2 regions of the Paenibacillus sp. URB8-2 genome follow, and region 1 is predicted to be linked to the other one. Evidence: riboswitches for the same ligand, from Rfam matches in the RefSeq annotation. Region 1 holds a riboswitch; the other holds the start of a gene.

The links. A riboswitch is a leader RNA that binds a small molecule or an ion and turns the genes downstream of it on or off. The one in region 1 is predicted to bind S-adenosylmethionine.
Region 2: another riboswitch for S-adenosylmethionine. It lies ahead of metA (homoserine O-acetyltransferase MetA); the one in region 1 lies ahead of PUR_RS21270 (methionine ABC transporter ATP-binding protein).

The regions. Positions count from the first base shown of each region.
Region 1 covers NZ_AP023239.1:4,606,955-4,614,361, forward strand. Annotated here, with positions in the region: gene PUR_RS21245 (NAD(P)/FAD-dependent oxidoreductase) at 1-1,009, shown strand, start outside; gene PUR_RS21250 (YuzB family protein) at 1,022-1,276, opposite strand; gene PUR_RS21255 (NifU family protein) at 1,359-1,607, shown strand; gene PUR_RS21260 (MetQ/NlpA family ABC transporter substrate-binding protein) at 1,833-2,699, opposite strand; gene PUR_RS21265 (methionine ABC transporter permease) at 2,851-3,519, opposite strand; gene PUR_RS21270 (methionine ABC transporter ATP-binding protein) at 3,519-4,535, opposite strand; SAM riboswitch class I at 4,850-4,994, opposite strand; gene PUR_RS21275 (Cthe_2314 family HEPN domain-containing protein) at 5,076-5,795, opposite strand; gene PUR_RS21280 (UbiD family decarboxylase) at 5,879-7,407, opposite strand, start outside.
Region 2 covers NZ_AP023239.1:2,020,633-2,028,039, forward strand. Annotated here, with positions in the region: gene PUR_RS09170 (HRDC domain-containing protein) at 1-847, shown strand, start outside; gene corA (magnesium/cobalt transporter CorA) at 932-1,867, opposite strand; SAM riboswitch class I at 2,331-2,462, shown strand; gene metA (homoserine O-acetyltransferase MetA) at 2,575-3,492, shown strand; gene PUR_RS09185 (aminotransferase class I/II-fold pyridoxal phosphate-dependent enzyme) at 3,631-4,848, shown strand; gene mqnC (cyclic dehypoxanthinyl futalosine synthase) at 5,237-6,373, shown strand; gene PUR_RS09195 (transcriptional regulator) at 6,542-6,721, opposite strand; gene PUR_RS09200 (SPFH domain-containing protein) at 6,937-7,407, shown strand, end outside.

The sequences.
Region 1 (7,407 bases):
GGAATTGCTTGAGCACCATCTCCCGAGCGATGTGGAAATCGTCCTGATTGACCGGATGCCCTTTCAAGGCATCAAAACGGAATATTATGCGCTTGCCGCCGGTACGGTTTCCGATCATGATCTTCGTATCTCCTTTCCCGTCCACCCGAAGCTCTCCATCAAGTACGGCGAAGTCGGTTCCATCGATCTGGAGAGACAGATCGTCTTCATGGCAGACGGCGAGCCTGTACCCTACGACCTGCTCGCTATCGCTCTGGGCTGCACGGATAACTATCACGGCATTCCCGGCGCCGAGGAACATACCTGCAGTATCCAGACTCTCTCGGGGACAAGAGAGACCTACCGCCGCCTGAACGATGTGAAGGCGTACGGCACCGTCAACATCGTCGGCGGCGGCCTTAGCGGGGTCGAGCTTGCAGCCGAGCTGCGTGAAAGCCGGCCTGATCTGAACATTTCTATTCTCGACCGGGGCGAGCGGGTGCTGTCCGCCTTTCCCGCCAAGCTGTCCCAGTACGTCGAGGAATGGTTTAGCGAGCATCAGGTGCAGACGCTCAGCCGGATTTCGGTCTCCCACATCGAGAAGGATGCGGTCTTCAACGGTTCGCAAGCGATCGTTTCGGACGTTACGGTCTGGACTGGCGGCATCCAGCCGGTCAAGGTCGTACAGGCTCTAAATTTGGACAAGGACCGCGGCGGAAGAGTGATTCTCGGCCAGTATTATAACGTCCAGGAATATCCTGAGGTTTATGTGATCGGCGACTGCGCCAGCCTGCCGTTTGCGCCCAGCGCCCAAGCGGCGGGCGCCCAGGGCGAGCAGGTGGCGCAGATTTTGCGTGCCCTGTGGCGAAATGAGACGCCGAGGCTGCATAAAATCAAGCTGAAGGGAACGCTTGGTTCCTTGGGGAAAACCGAAGGCTTCGGCCTTCTAGGCAGCCGTTCCGTCATGGGCCGGGTGCCTCGCCTTCTGAAGAGCGGAGTGCTGTGGATGTCCAAGCGGCATTTCGGTTAATGCCCGGCCCGGTCAGTCTATTTCGAGATTGTCCCAGGCTTCCAGTTCCTTGATCTTGGTCTCAATGGCGGCCTCCAGCTCTTCAGCCGAATCGGCGGCAATGATTTCACCGTTTACCATGGCGAACGGCTCAAAGCGGCACTGGCTGCAGTTTCCGAGACAGCTGTACTCGACAACATCGTAATCCGGATTTTGTTCCAGTTGATTCTTAAGCACTTCGGTGCCATGTCCCAGGTTGCTGACACAAAATTCAATAATTGGTCTCATGTTGATCTCCTTGGCCCTTACTAACCGTTTTATTTTTTAAATATTTGTACTATAATATACGTACGAAAGGAGTGATTGAGAAATGAGTGAGAATACACAAAGCACTAGCATGTACGACGAAGTGCTGGAAGTTCTTGATAAACTGCGCCCGTTTCTGCAGCGCGATGGCGGTGACGTTGAACTGATCGACGTTGAAGACGGTATCGTGAAACTGAAACTGATGGGTGCCTGCGGCAGTTGCCCAAGCTCCACAATTACGCTGAAAGCCGGAATTGAACGTGCTCTGATCGAAGAAGTTGAAGGCGTCCAGGAAGTCGTTCAAGTATTCTAATTTTTGCGTATACACCGTCCCGGTTGTTTGCTTAGGCAAACGGCCGGGATTTTTTTGAGTTTATATTTCGGGGCCATTTTGCGCCCTCCCTAACCTATCGGTCATTATATTAAATTTTATGTTTCTCTACAACCTTGTCTCCTACCTAGGAGAACCGCCCAGTCCATTAAAAAATCCCGCACACCCAAAATCGGGCGGTGCGGGATTTGTTCAAATAGCGGATGATTAGAACGCCGGGATGATGGAGCCTTGGTACTTGTCTTCAATAAACTTCTTCGCTTCCGGGGAAGTCAGCGCGGCCGCCAGCTTCTTGATCGCGTCTTTCTCCTTGTCATCCGGACGGGTTACGAGCAGATTCGCATATGGGGAATCTCCGCTCTCGATGAACAGGGCGTCCTTCGTCGGAACGAGTCCCGCTTCCAGAGCGTAGTTGGCATTGATCAGCGCAAGGTCGACTTCATCCAGCTGACGCGGCAGGTTGGCGGCTTCCAGCTCGATGATCTTGAGATTCTTTTTATTTTCGGTGATATCCGATTTGGTAGACGAAATATTGTTAGGGTCCTTAAGCGTAATCAGACCGTTCTTCGCCAGCAGAATCAGCGCACGGCCGCCGTTGGTAGCATCGTTAGGGATGGCCACTTTCGCACCGTCTTTCAATTCGTCGATCGATTTAATTTTTTTGGAGTAGGCGCCAAAAGGTTCAACATGGACAGCGGCGACCGATGTCAGATTCCAGCCGTTCTTTTGGTTCTGGTCGTCCAGATAAGGCTTGTGCTGGAAGAAGTTCGCGTCCAGTTCGCCTTCGGCAAGCTGCAGGTTCGGCTGTACATAATCGGTGAATTCCTTGACTTCAAGCTTGATGCCCTGCGCTTCGAGCAGCGGAGCGATGGCATTCAGAATTTCGGCATGCGGAATCGGAGAAGCTCCGACAACCAGGGTAATCAGTTCTGCGCTCGGTGCAGCAGAAGCTCCGGCAGCAGGCGCATCGGATGCGGCGGCATTGGAGGCTTTGTTTCCTCCGTTGTTAGAGCCGCAAGCAGCCAGCACCGCAATCAGCGTCAGGCTGAGCAAGGTCAACAGCAATTTTTTCATTTGTAAATCCCCCTCTGAAGTATGTTTGTTTTTTTAACGGAAGCCCGTACGGTTCCCCAACCATCAGGTCCGCCAATTTCGGCGAAAGCCTCTGCTTCCAAGGAAGCTGAATGCGCCCTCGCCTGAATAAGGTATTTTATATAAATAGGCCTTATTTTCTTGTGAAGTGTCTTACCAGCCGGTCACCCGCCATCTGCAGCAGCTGTACCAGCACAACAAGCAGAATAATCGAGACAATCATAACTTCCTTCTCGTAACGCTGATAGCCGTAACGGATAGCCAAATCGCCCAGTCCGCCCCCGCCGACCATGCCTGACATAGCCGTGTACGAAACGAGCGTAACAACGGTTATCGTAATTCCGGCGAGCAGGCCCGGACGGGCCTCCGGCAGCAGCACACGCATCACGATCTGGGCTGTCGAAGCTCCCATTCCCTGCGCTGCTTCAATCACACCCCGGTCCACCTCGCGCAGCGACGTTTCAACCAGACGAGCGAAAAACGGCGCGGCTCCGATCACAAGCGGCGGAATGGTTCCCAGAACGCCGATTGAAGTGCCGACCACGGCCCGGCTGAACGGAATCAGCGCAATGACCAGAATGATAAACGGCACGGATCTCAGAATGTTAACAATAAAGGAAAGAACCGCATAAAAGCTTTGCACCAAAGGAATTTGCGATCTTCCCCATAAATATAACACAATTCCGAGTGGTAAACCAAGAATTATTGTGAAGACTGCGGAGTTTCCCAGCATTTTCAAGGTATCCAGCGTGCCGGTAAGCATTTCATCCCAGTCAACGGCTGAAAAATCAAGTCCGAATATCATGATAGCACCTCCACATCAAGTCCCTGCGCCGTCAGTTCGGAGATCGTTCTGCCGATGGCTTTGGCGTCCCCTTCGAAGCGGACAATCAACTGGCCGTACGGAGTGTCTTTAATGGTGGAGATGGTTCCCTGCAGGATTGCGAAGTTCACTCCGGTACCGCCGGCCACGCGCGACAGCGTCGACTCGTATGTCTTTTCCCCAAGAAACGTAATCTTGACCGCCGTCGCCCCGGTCGGATGCGGAGCATGCAGAGCCGCAAGGAGCGGACTATCGTCCTGGGCTTCGCTGCGGATGAACTCCTTCGTCACCTCGTGCTTCGGCTTCAGGAACACATCGGTCACCCGGCCCTGCTCAACTATCCCCCCGCCGTGGATCACGGCAACCCGGTCGCAAATGCTCTGAATGACATGCATTTCATGCGTAATCAGCACAATGGTCAGATTAAACTGCTTGTTGATGTCCAGCAGCAGCCTGAGGATCGAATCGGTCGTCTGCGGATCAAGTGCCGAGGTGGCCTCGTCGCACAGCAGCACATCCGGATCGCTGGCCAGCGCCCGGGCGATGCCGACACGCTGCTTCTGTCCGCCCGACAGCTGGGCCGGGTATTTGCCGCGGTGTTCCGTGAGGCCCACAAGCGCGAGAAGCTCATTCACCTTTCGGTCTACCGCGGCCTTCGGTGTGTGCGTCAGCCGGAGCGGAAAAGCGATATTGTCATACACGGTCGCCGACGAGAGCAGGTTGAAATGCTGAAAAATCATGCCGATCTTCCGCCGGCGCTCCTGCAGTTGGCTTTTGCCCAGCCGGGTCAGCTCGGTGCCGTCGATCCACACTTCGCCTTTCGTCGGACGCTCCAGCAGATTGATGCAGCGGATCAGCGTACTTTTACCCGCGCCGGAGTGGCCGATCACCCCGAAAATTTCCCCTTTTTCAATGTTAAGATTTACGCCCGAGAGCGCAGTGGCGGCGCTGCCGCCTTTTCCGTACACTTTGGTCAATCCTTTTAACTCTATCACTCTTTCTGCCCTCCCTATGCCCCCGAAAACAACAAATAAAAAACACCATCTAAGAAGAAACGGCTTCGCCGTCCTCTGGAAGAGGAAGGCATCTGTTTCTCGTAAAAATATCAGGTTAAGGATAAACGCGAAGTTTATACTTTCTGATATTTCTAGAAGAAACGCCTGACGGCGTCCTGAAGGACGCAGGGTGCGTTTCTCGTAGTAATATAAGGCTATTTATAAGCGTGAAAATTATAAATTCTTATATTCCAAAAAGCCCCCCGAATCTGTGCAGACCGCGGGAGGCTCTCTTAAGTGTAAAAGACAATGCCTTCTCATCTGCGCAAAGCCGTGAACCTGCCACAGCAATGTAGGAATTAGCACCATGACACTGATGTATTGGGCATATACCTTCGCCGCGCATCAATCGGTTGCCGGGCTTCATCGGGCCTGTCCCTCCGCCACTCTCGATAAGATTGGATATAAAATTTTCATGCCTTAGTATAAAATCTTTTACATGCTTTGTCAAAGATATTTTAAATGAAATCGTTTATTTTCTTATGATTTTCCCAGGCTCTTGCCAAGCTGTTCGTTGCTGTACGTGAACACTTCGACCAAGGTTTTGCATACCATTTCCAGTCCCTGGCGCAAATCCTCCAGATGTTCGTCGAGATCTTCAAGCCTGATTTTATCATGCAGTCCCTGATGCCGCTGCCACAGATCGTCCTGCATCTCGGAATTCATATAATGAATCTCGGCGTTGCGGCGCCCCCGCAGCTTCTGCATCGGATCGCGGTACGAATCCTTGATCTCCTCAAGCCTACCGGACAGTTCTCTATGCTTCTTGGTCGAGCGGAACCGCCGCAGCACGGTATAGTAGGAATAATGGGCTTTAACCCTAACGGTATTCAGATCGTACAGGCTGTTCAGCACCGTCCCAAGCTTGTCGAGCAGCGAGAATACGCGGATGAAGCCGTTTTTGTAAAAATAGACATAGCGCGCATAATCGCCCTGTTCGCTGACGGACATATCATCCATATAGCCCGCCTTAACCAATTTGCGGAAAAAGGAAGCGGCGAACAAGCTCTGCTCCAGTTCATCAAGCGAGGAAATCAGCCCGCGAATCCAGATTTCCAGCTTCCGGTACTCATGGTCCCGGTCCTCATGGGCATTCATTTCCGTGCGCAGCATGGACGCCATTTGAGCCATATTGTCTATGGCAGCCGCCAGCACGCCGGTATTTTCACGGGGAGGCTCCCCCAGTATAATCCGCAGCATATCCGTCCTCCTCTACACAGCACTAAATGTATCGTTAATAACGTTTATTAATTTCCTGGGGAATTGGCTTGTCCCTCTTTCGTTTACACTGTAGGGAAATAGTTCTTCCAGTTGCGGTCAACCAGCTCCACAATATCCTCGCGCGGGAACAGCTCATCCGGGTATCCGGGCTTCATACGGGCGTCGATGACGATCGGAAGCTCGTAGCCGATATGATGATTCTTAACCATAGCCTCGGCAAAAATATCGGTAGCCGGGTTGAAGCGGGTAAATACCGTCCACAGGAACGAGGTTTGCGTCTTCACCGTTTCAGCGGCATTGTCGACCAGAATGACCAGCGGCCACGCGGTGTTCTTCTCCCGAAGGGCGCCCACCAGTCGCTGCGGCAGCTCCGGATCCTCCGTATAGGACGGACCGGAAACGACCAGGCAGCCGCCGCAGTAAGGCAGCGCCGCGCGGATGCCGGGAAGATTGCCTTCCTCGTAGCTTCGCGGAAGCTCGCGCACCTTGCTGCCGATACCCATCAGGACGCCTTTGCTGCCGTGATTCATTCGCTGGCCGGTGTAATCGAGCGTATCATGCGATGTTTTGTTGAAAATAAACAAATCGACCGCCGGATTGAACCGCTCCAGCACCGTTTCCAGCAGCTTCGGGAAATCCGACAGGTCCACCGGCTCGTTCGTAAGGACCAGGAACTTGGTCAAAGACAGCTGCCCTTCGCCCAAGATGCGGAAGGCCGAAACCAGCGCTTCGCGCGAATAGCTTTCGCGCACGACGGCGGACGCCAGCGTATGGGAGCCCGATTCGGAGTACGCCCACAGGGAACGGACAGAAGGCATGACGAGCGGATAAGCCGGAGACAGCAGCCGCTGAAGGAAATCGCCGAGGTAATAATCCTCCTGGCGGGGCTTGCCGACAATAGTCGCCGGATAGATGGCATCCTTGCGGTGCCACATCCGCTGCACATTCATGACCGGGAAGTCATGCTTCAGCGAGTAGTAGCCGTAGTGGTCCCCGAACGGGCCTTCCGGCCTGCGCTCATGCGGCGGAACCAATCCGCGGATCACAAATTCCGCCTCCGCCGGCATACGGTGGCCGCCCATCGGGTCCTTGACCATCGGCAGACGGCCGCCCAGCACCATGGACGCCAGCAGCAGCTCGGGCATACGCTCCGGCACAGGAGCGATAGCCGTGGCGATCAGAGCCGGCGGACCGCCGATAAAGACGGATACCGGCAGCGCTTCGTTCCGCTGCTCGGCCTCATGATGGTGGAAGCCACCGCCCTTGTGAATCTGCCAGTGAACGCCTGTCGTTTGATCGTCGTATATTTGAATCCGGTACATCCCGAGATTATGGTCTTTCGAATTGGAAGGACTTTCCGTATAAACGAGCGGCAGCGTGACGAACGGGCCGCCGTCCTCCTGCCAGCTTGTGACTCGCGGCAATCCCTTCAGCGGATCGGTACTCTGACAAACGTTTAAGATAGGAGCCTCTCCCTGGGAAACATTCTTGATGCCGACCTTCAGCAGGTCAAGCAGCAGCCCTTTTTCCTTCCAGACGCCGGTTACCGTAGGCGGAAGAAGCGTTTCCACCGCGCCCATAAGCGATTTCA
Region 2 (7,407 bases), 2.6 Mb from region 1:
CGTATACAGGCATGAGCTGGCGGTCAAAATGGGGGAGGGCTACCGGCCGCTTATTGACGGTGTCTTCCATGAAGAGGAGGCCCTGACGGGACGGAATCAGGAGCAGCTGAAGCTCCAGTATTACAGCGAGCAGAACGTAAATGAGTCCATATATGAAGAATTGTGCGCATGGAGACGGAAGAAAGCTTCTTCTGAGCGCAAAGCGCCGTATTTGCTGGCGAGCAACCGCCTGCTGCGCCTGCTTAGCTCTTTCCTGCCTCATTCGGAGGAAGAACTCCTGCAAATTCCGGGTGTGGGAGAAGCCAAGGCTTCGCAGTACGGTCCGGAGATATTGGCCATTACTTCCGCGGCGGAGCGCAGCCATTCCTTCCCCTTAAGCTGGGTCGGCGGGGAGGTCGATGAGGACTCCTTTACCTCCTGGCTTTACAAGCAGAAGGAGATCAAATACAAGAAGCAGTTGGAGCGTTTGCGCTTGCGGCGGCTGCTTCTTCAGGGCATCGCGGACGGCTGCGGAATAGAGGAGCTTAAAGAGCGAAGCGCCTCTTCGCGCAGGGAGATCCTGGAGGCCGTGGAGGAACTGGAGAAGGAGGGTTATATTGTCGATTCGCTGATCGACCGGGAACTGGAAAGTATGCCTTCCGTGGAGCAGGAGGCGGTTTGGAGCGCTTACAGAGAGATGGGGGATATGCTCTTAAAGCCGGTGCTGCACAAAGTCTACGGTGAAGATATCGCGTCCGCGGGTAGCCTGGATCTGCATTACGAACGACTGCGGCTGATCCGGATCCGCTTTCGCAGGGAGAGCGAGGGAACGCAAGGAGTGGTCACTCACCCGCAGGAGCAAGTGTAAACCCGGTTAAGCCAAAAGAAGGTCTCCCGGCGCCGGCCAGCGCTTAAGGAGACCTTCTGATTAACGGAATCGTGGGACCGGCTGTCAGAGCCATTCCTTTTTACGGAACACATACAACATCCCGCATCCCAGCGTTACCATAACGCCGATGACGCCATAGTAGCCGTATTTCGTATGAATTTCGGGAATATTGTCAAAGTTCATCCCGTATATGCCTGTAATCACGGTCAGTGGCATAAATATCGTCGTAATCGCCGTAAACACCCGCATGATTTCATTGGCGCGGTTGGCGATACTGGATTGATAAGCTTCTCGCAAGTTGCCCATCAGATCGCGGTACGTCTCAAATGTCTCGGAAATTTTGACTGCGTTTTCGTAGATGTCGCTGAAATATTTCTGCAGCTGGTCGTCGATCAGCCGAAGATCTCTTTTGTTGAGGGTGTTGATGACTTCCTTCTGCGGACCGAGCATTTTCTTCAGCCACAGAATTTCGCTTCGCAGACCGATAATTTCGCTTAAGTGCGACTTCTTGGTATGCATCAGAATATCTTCTTCCAGCTTCTCGATCCTTACTTCGATCCGGTCGCCGACGGCGAAATAATTGTCCACGACAAGGTCGATCAGCAGGTAAAGGAACCGGTCAGGCGTGCTGACTTCCTGCTCCCACAAAATGGGCTTCAGTGCACGCAGCTCGTGAATCTTCTGCTTCGTAACGGTAATAATAAAATGCCGCCCGAGAAAAACATTAAGGGCCCGCAGGAAAATTTCCTCATCATCAAAGCGGATACTGTTAACTACAATAAAATAATGGCTCTCGTAAATTTCAATTTTGGGACGCTGCTCCTCGTCGCTGAGACAGTCCTCCACAGCCAAATCATGAAGATTAAACAGAGGCTGCAGCAGCTCCAAATCCTCCACGTCGGCGTCGATCCAGTAGAACCCTTCTGCCGGAGGGGTAATGGTCAGCTCAATATCGTCGACAGGCGTAAAGATGCCTGCGTTAACCAGCCGGATTTTCATCTGATTCACTCCTTCTCTCCCTAGCTTGCCCAGGGGATATGCTTATGAAAGCACAGGGAAAAAATCAGCTTGGCCGGAGTTTGTGTACGATATGGGCCGCTTTATATTCCGAAGGCATGAAGAAGAAGGGCTCCCGCCGCCGGCAAGCTGATGTTAATCCTGTACGGTTGTTCCTGATCAGCACTGTACTGCGTACTCGGGTCGCCTTCCATTCTTCTTCTCACCTCTTTATTAAATAATTTATAATTGGGGGTTCCCTCAAAGCACCTGCGATAGGCTTCACACCCAAGGCTCCGCTTGTGGGACGATCTTCTGAAACACTTGTCTAGTATAACGCCGGGTATTGGCTCTTTCAAGCTAAATTGTTGTCATAATCGGGACTCTAAAACCAGTGTATGGACTTGACGAAAGTTAGGTTCATGATTATAGTGATCTATAAGAATTTAAAATTGAATATGACCAAATCTTATCAAGAGCAGGTGGAGGGACTAGCCCGATGAAACCCGGCAACCGGCGTGAAAGCGCACGGTGCTAATTCTTGCAGAGACGCGAACGCATTTGAATGAGTTATGGCGCGTTGTCTGACAGATGAGAGAGTATCATATGTGCATAAATATGACCTTTCTCGTTTGCTGCGGGAAAGGTTTTTATTTGTTTCTATTACACCGCATCCAGCGGTTTCCATTTTAATGAAGGAGTGAGTAGCAATGCCGATCAAGATTCCCGACAGTTTGCCCGCCAAGGAGGTTCTGTCAGGGGAAAATATTTTCGTTATGGATGAAAGCCAAGCCTTTCACCAGGATATCCGCCCTTTGCGGATTGCCATCCTAAACTTGATGCCGACTAAAGAAACTACAGAAACGCAGCTGCTGCGTCTGGTCGGCAACTCGCCTTTGCAGGTCGACGTCACGCTGCTTCATCCGAGCTCGCATACGTCGAAGAATACGTCCGCGGAGCATCTCAAGAGCTTTTACAAGACATTTGACGAGATCAGCCACCGCCGATTGGACGGCCTTATCGTGACAGGCGCCCCGGTGGAGCAGATGGATTTCGAGGATGTGAATTACTGGGATGAGATGAAAAAGATTTTTGAGTGGAGCAAGGATAACGTCACTTCGACGATGCACATATGCTGGGCGGCGCAAGCGGGGCTGTATTATCATTACGGGGTCCGTAAGGTCGGTCTGTCCGAGAAGTGCTTTGGAGTGTTCCCGCACAGCACCGCTGCGCCGAATACGAAGCTTCTGAGGGGGTTTGACGAGTTGTTCTATGTGCCCCACTCCCGGCACACGGACATCTCCCGCGAAGATGTCGAGAATACGCCGGATTTGCAAATATTGGCGGAGTCGGAGGAGGCCGGCATTTATCTCGTCGCCACCGAAGACGGCCGGCAGATTTTTGTGACGGGCCACTCTGAGTACGATCCGTTCTCCCTGAAATGGGAGTATGAGCGCGATGCCACGAAGGGAATGGATATAGCGCTGCCGAAGCATTACTTCCCGAAAGACGATCCGACCCGGACGCCGCCGGCTGTATGGCGCGCCCACGCGAACCTGCTGTTCTCCAACTGGCTTAACTATTACGTCTACCAGGAAACGCCCTACGATATCGGACCGACGATATGATTGCTTTCCAGATTGGACAAACTTAACGTTGAAGATATAAGTTCTTTTACCCGCATTAGCTTTTTAGATACAACGGGAATCGCTAAGCTCCTAGTATCGGGGGAGGCAAATCCCGCACTAACTTTCTGGAGGTTAATCATGGACGACAAACTCAGGATTGAAAGCAGGCTGGCCCAAATCGGCTCGCAGGAGGACCCGGCGACGGGCGCAGTGAATTATCCGATATACCAGTCGACGGCATTCCGTCACCCCCGGCTTGGACAGAGCACGGGCTTTGACTACATTCGTACCAAAAACCCTACACGCTCTGTGCTGGAGCGGGCGGCAGCCGAACTGGAATCCGGTGACGCGGGCTTTGCCTGCAGCTCCGGGATGGCCGCGCTGCAGACGATTTTCACCCTGTTCGGGCAGGGGGATCACCTGATCGTTTCGCTGGACTTGTACGGCGGCACTTACCGGATGCTGGAACGGATTATGTCCAAATTTGGTGTCTCCGCTTCCTATGTAGATACGAATGATATGGACGCTCTGGAATCGGCCCGCAGAGAGAACACGAAGGCGGTCTTCATCGAAACGCCGACCAATCCGCTGATGATGATCACCGATATTCAGGCCGTGTGTACCTGGGCCCGCCGTCACGAAATGCTTACGATCGTGGACAATACGCTGCTGACACCGTATTTCCAGCGGCCGCTCGAACTGGGCGCAGATATTATCATCCACAGCGCGACCAAATATTTGGGCGGGCATAACGACGTGCTGGCAGGCCTGATTATCACGAAGGGCAAGGAACTGTCTGAGGAGATGGCCATCCTGCATAATTCGATCGGCGCCGTGCTAAGTCCAAGCGACAGCTACCAGTTAATGAGAGGCATGAAGACGCTGGCGCTGCGCATGGAACGCCATGAGAGCAACTCGCTGGCGATTGCACAGTTTCTGAAAGGGCATCCGGCGATTGCGGAGGTATTCCATCCGGGTCTTCCGGAGCATCCCGGATTCGAAATTCAGCAGCGGCAGGCAACCGGCAACACCGGTATCTTTTCATTCAAGGTGAAGGATGCGAGATATGTGGAGCCCGTATTGCGCCATATCAGGCTGGTTGCGTTCGCGGAAAGCCTTGGCGGTGTCGAGTCGCTGATGACCTATCCCGCAGTGCAGACCCATGCCGATATTCCGGTAGAAATCCGCGATGCGGTCGGCGTGGACGACAGGCTGCTGCGTTTCTCGGTCGGCATCGAGCATATCGATGATCTGATTGCCGATTTGAATCAAGCGCTGGAGGCGGCGCGGGCCGAACTTGAAGCGGATAACGGCCAAGCTGGCCAGCCGGTCCGAGAAGCGGCGGATTTGCTGTAAGGCCGTGAAACGGAAGCGGCGTCAACATTAAGTGAGACGGCATCGCCTTAAGCTGGCGGCGCCGTTTTTTTTATAATATAAAAATCTATAAGTTTCACGCTTATTATTGGCCTTATATTTCTACGAGAAACGGATGCCTCCTCTACGGAGGACGCGAAGCCGTTTCTTCTTGTGTTGGATTTTTTTCACAAAACCCCCCGAAAGATCAGGCAATTCTACGAATGAATATAACTTTTATTAGTTGTTATATGCAGTTAAGAGGGCAGGAGAATAAAAATACGTTTTTCAAGCACGGCGGATTGTGATACGATGAATGAACGAATATATTCCTTTGTCATATAAATTTTATGGATTCATTAGGGATGGTTGTATAAGGAGGCTGCGAACAATGGGATCAATCGATCGCATTTTGAATAAAGCGCTCCAGGGTGAACGCCTTGGGCTTGAAGATACGGTCAGACTGTTTGAGAGCAACGAAATTGAGAAAATGGGCGCTGCGGCGGATGTCATTATGAAAAGATGGCATCCCGAGCCGATAACGACGTTCGTCATTGGCCGCAACATAAATTATACAAATATATGCGATGTGTACTGCCGGTTTTGCGCGTTTTACCGCAGACCCGGTTCAGAAGAAGGCTATGTTCTGCCGGATGAGACGATTTTTGACAAAATCAGAGAAACCGTGGCCGTGGATGGAACCGAGATCCTGATGCAGGGCGGTACGAATCCCAATTTGCCGTTTGATTATTATACGAACCTGCTGCGTAACATCAAAGAGCGATTCCCCGGCATCACGATGCATTCCTTCTCCCCTGCGGAGATCATGAAGATGAAGGAGATCTCGGGGCTGTCCCTGGAGGAGACGGTGCGCCAGATTCATGCGGCAGGTCTCGATTCGCTGCCGGGAGGCGGCGCGGAAATCCTGGACAACCGCACTCGGCGCAAGATCAGCCGACTGAAGGGCTCGTGGCATGACTGGATGGACGTGATGCGGACAGCGCACCGGATCGGCATGAATACGACGGCAACAATGGTAATCGGCCTTGGCGAGAGCATGGAGGAACGCGCGCTGCATCTTCTCCGTGTGCGTGAAGCCCAGGACGAGTGCATTGAGCATAACTACAACTCGGAAGGGTTCCTGGCATTTATCTCCTGGACATTTCAGCCGGATAATACGAACCTTAAGCTGGACAGACAGACGCCTGAGGAATATCTCAAGACTGTCGCGGTCAGCCGGCTTGTGCTTGACAACATCAAGAACTTCCAATCCTCCTGGGTGACAATGGGCCCGGAGGTTGGCAAGCTGTCGCTGCAATACGGCTGCAACGATTTCGGCAGCACGATGATCGAGGAGAATGTCGTGTCCTCGGCGGGGGCGACGTACAAGGTCAACATCGAGTCGATCCTGCAAATCATCCGCGAGGCCGGCAAAATCCCGGCGACGCGCAACACACAATACGATATTCTGAAAGTATTCGACGACGTCTCCGCCAAAGTGCAGAGCGATTTTGTGATGCAGAACTGATAGGGGCAAGCAAACAGCCCGAGGCCGCTGAGGCTTCGGGCTGTTTGCGCTGAAGCTAGTGCCGGGTAAAGGGACAGCTTCGGCGGATAATTCGGACAGGGCAGCTTTCGGCCATAAGCGGCGAAGGCTGCCCTGTGCGACGTTGTAGGGCAGAATCTTAACGAAAATCTATTCGGCGGCTTCCCATTTGCAGCGGACCGGGGAGATAATCGCTTTTTCTTTTTTAAGCTCATTGAATGCCTTGTCAATCTCCTTGCGGTCCAGACCGGAGAGCTTCTCTACCTCGCCTGCGCTGACAGGCTTGCCTGCCGATTTAATCGTTTCCAGCACCTGCTCCTTAACGCTCATTGCTTCATTCACCTCCTCGTTTATAATCGCTTTAATTAAAAGCTTGTCCATAGATTAAATAGTAATTGTCTATCAGATTCATAGTATAGGAAGATCCGGTTACGCATCTGTGATATTTTTCTGAAGCATAATATTCCTGGAAAATTTAGATTTACAACAATATCCAAAAGTGATATCATAAAAATATCAAATACATATCCTTTTGGAGGTGCCTTATGAAAGAAAAAATGCTTAGGCCTGTCAGCGGTTTCTGGATTATCGCTTTGATCCTTGTTTGTGCGGGAGGCGGAGTTTATGGTGCGGTTCGGGGCTACGATGCCGTTCCGGTCATTTTGTTCTTGGCGGCTGCGGTTCTGATGACAAGCATTACGGTGGTGCAGCCCAACAAGTCGGTCGTGGTCACTTTCTTCGGCCAGTACGTCGGGACCATATCGGCAAGCGGCCTGTGGGCCGTTATTCCGTTCAGTGTGCGCAAGACGGTTTCCCTGCGGGTCCGCAATTTCAACAGCGTCAAGCTGAAGGTCAACGATGTTGAGGGCAATCCGATCGAAATCGCAGCCGTCGTCGTGTTCAAAGTCATTAACTCGGCAAAAGCGCTGTTCGATGTCGACAAGTACATGGAATTTGTCGAAATCCAGAGTGAGACGGCGCTGCGCCACGTAGCCAGCAAATATCCGTATGATGGT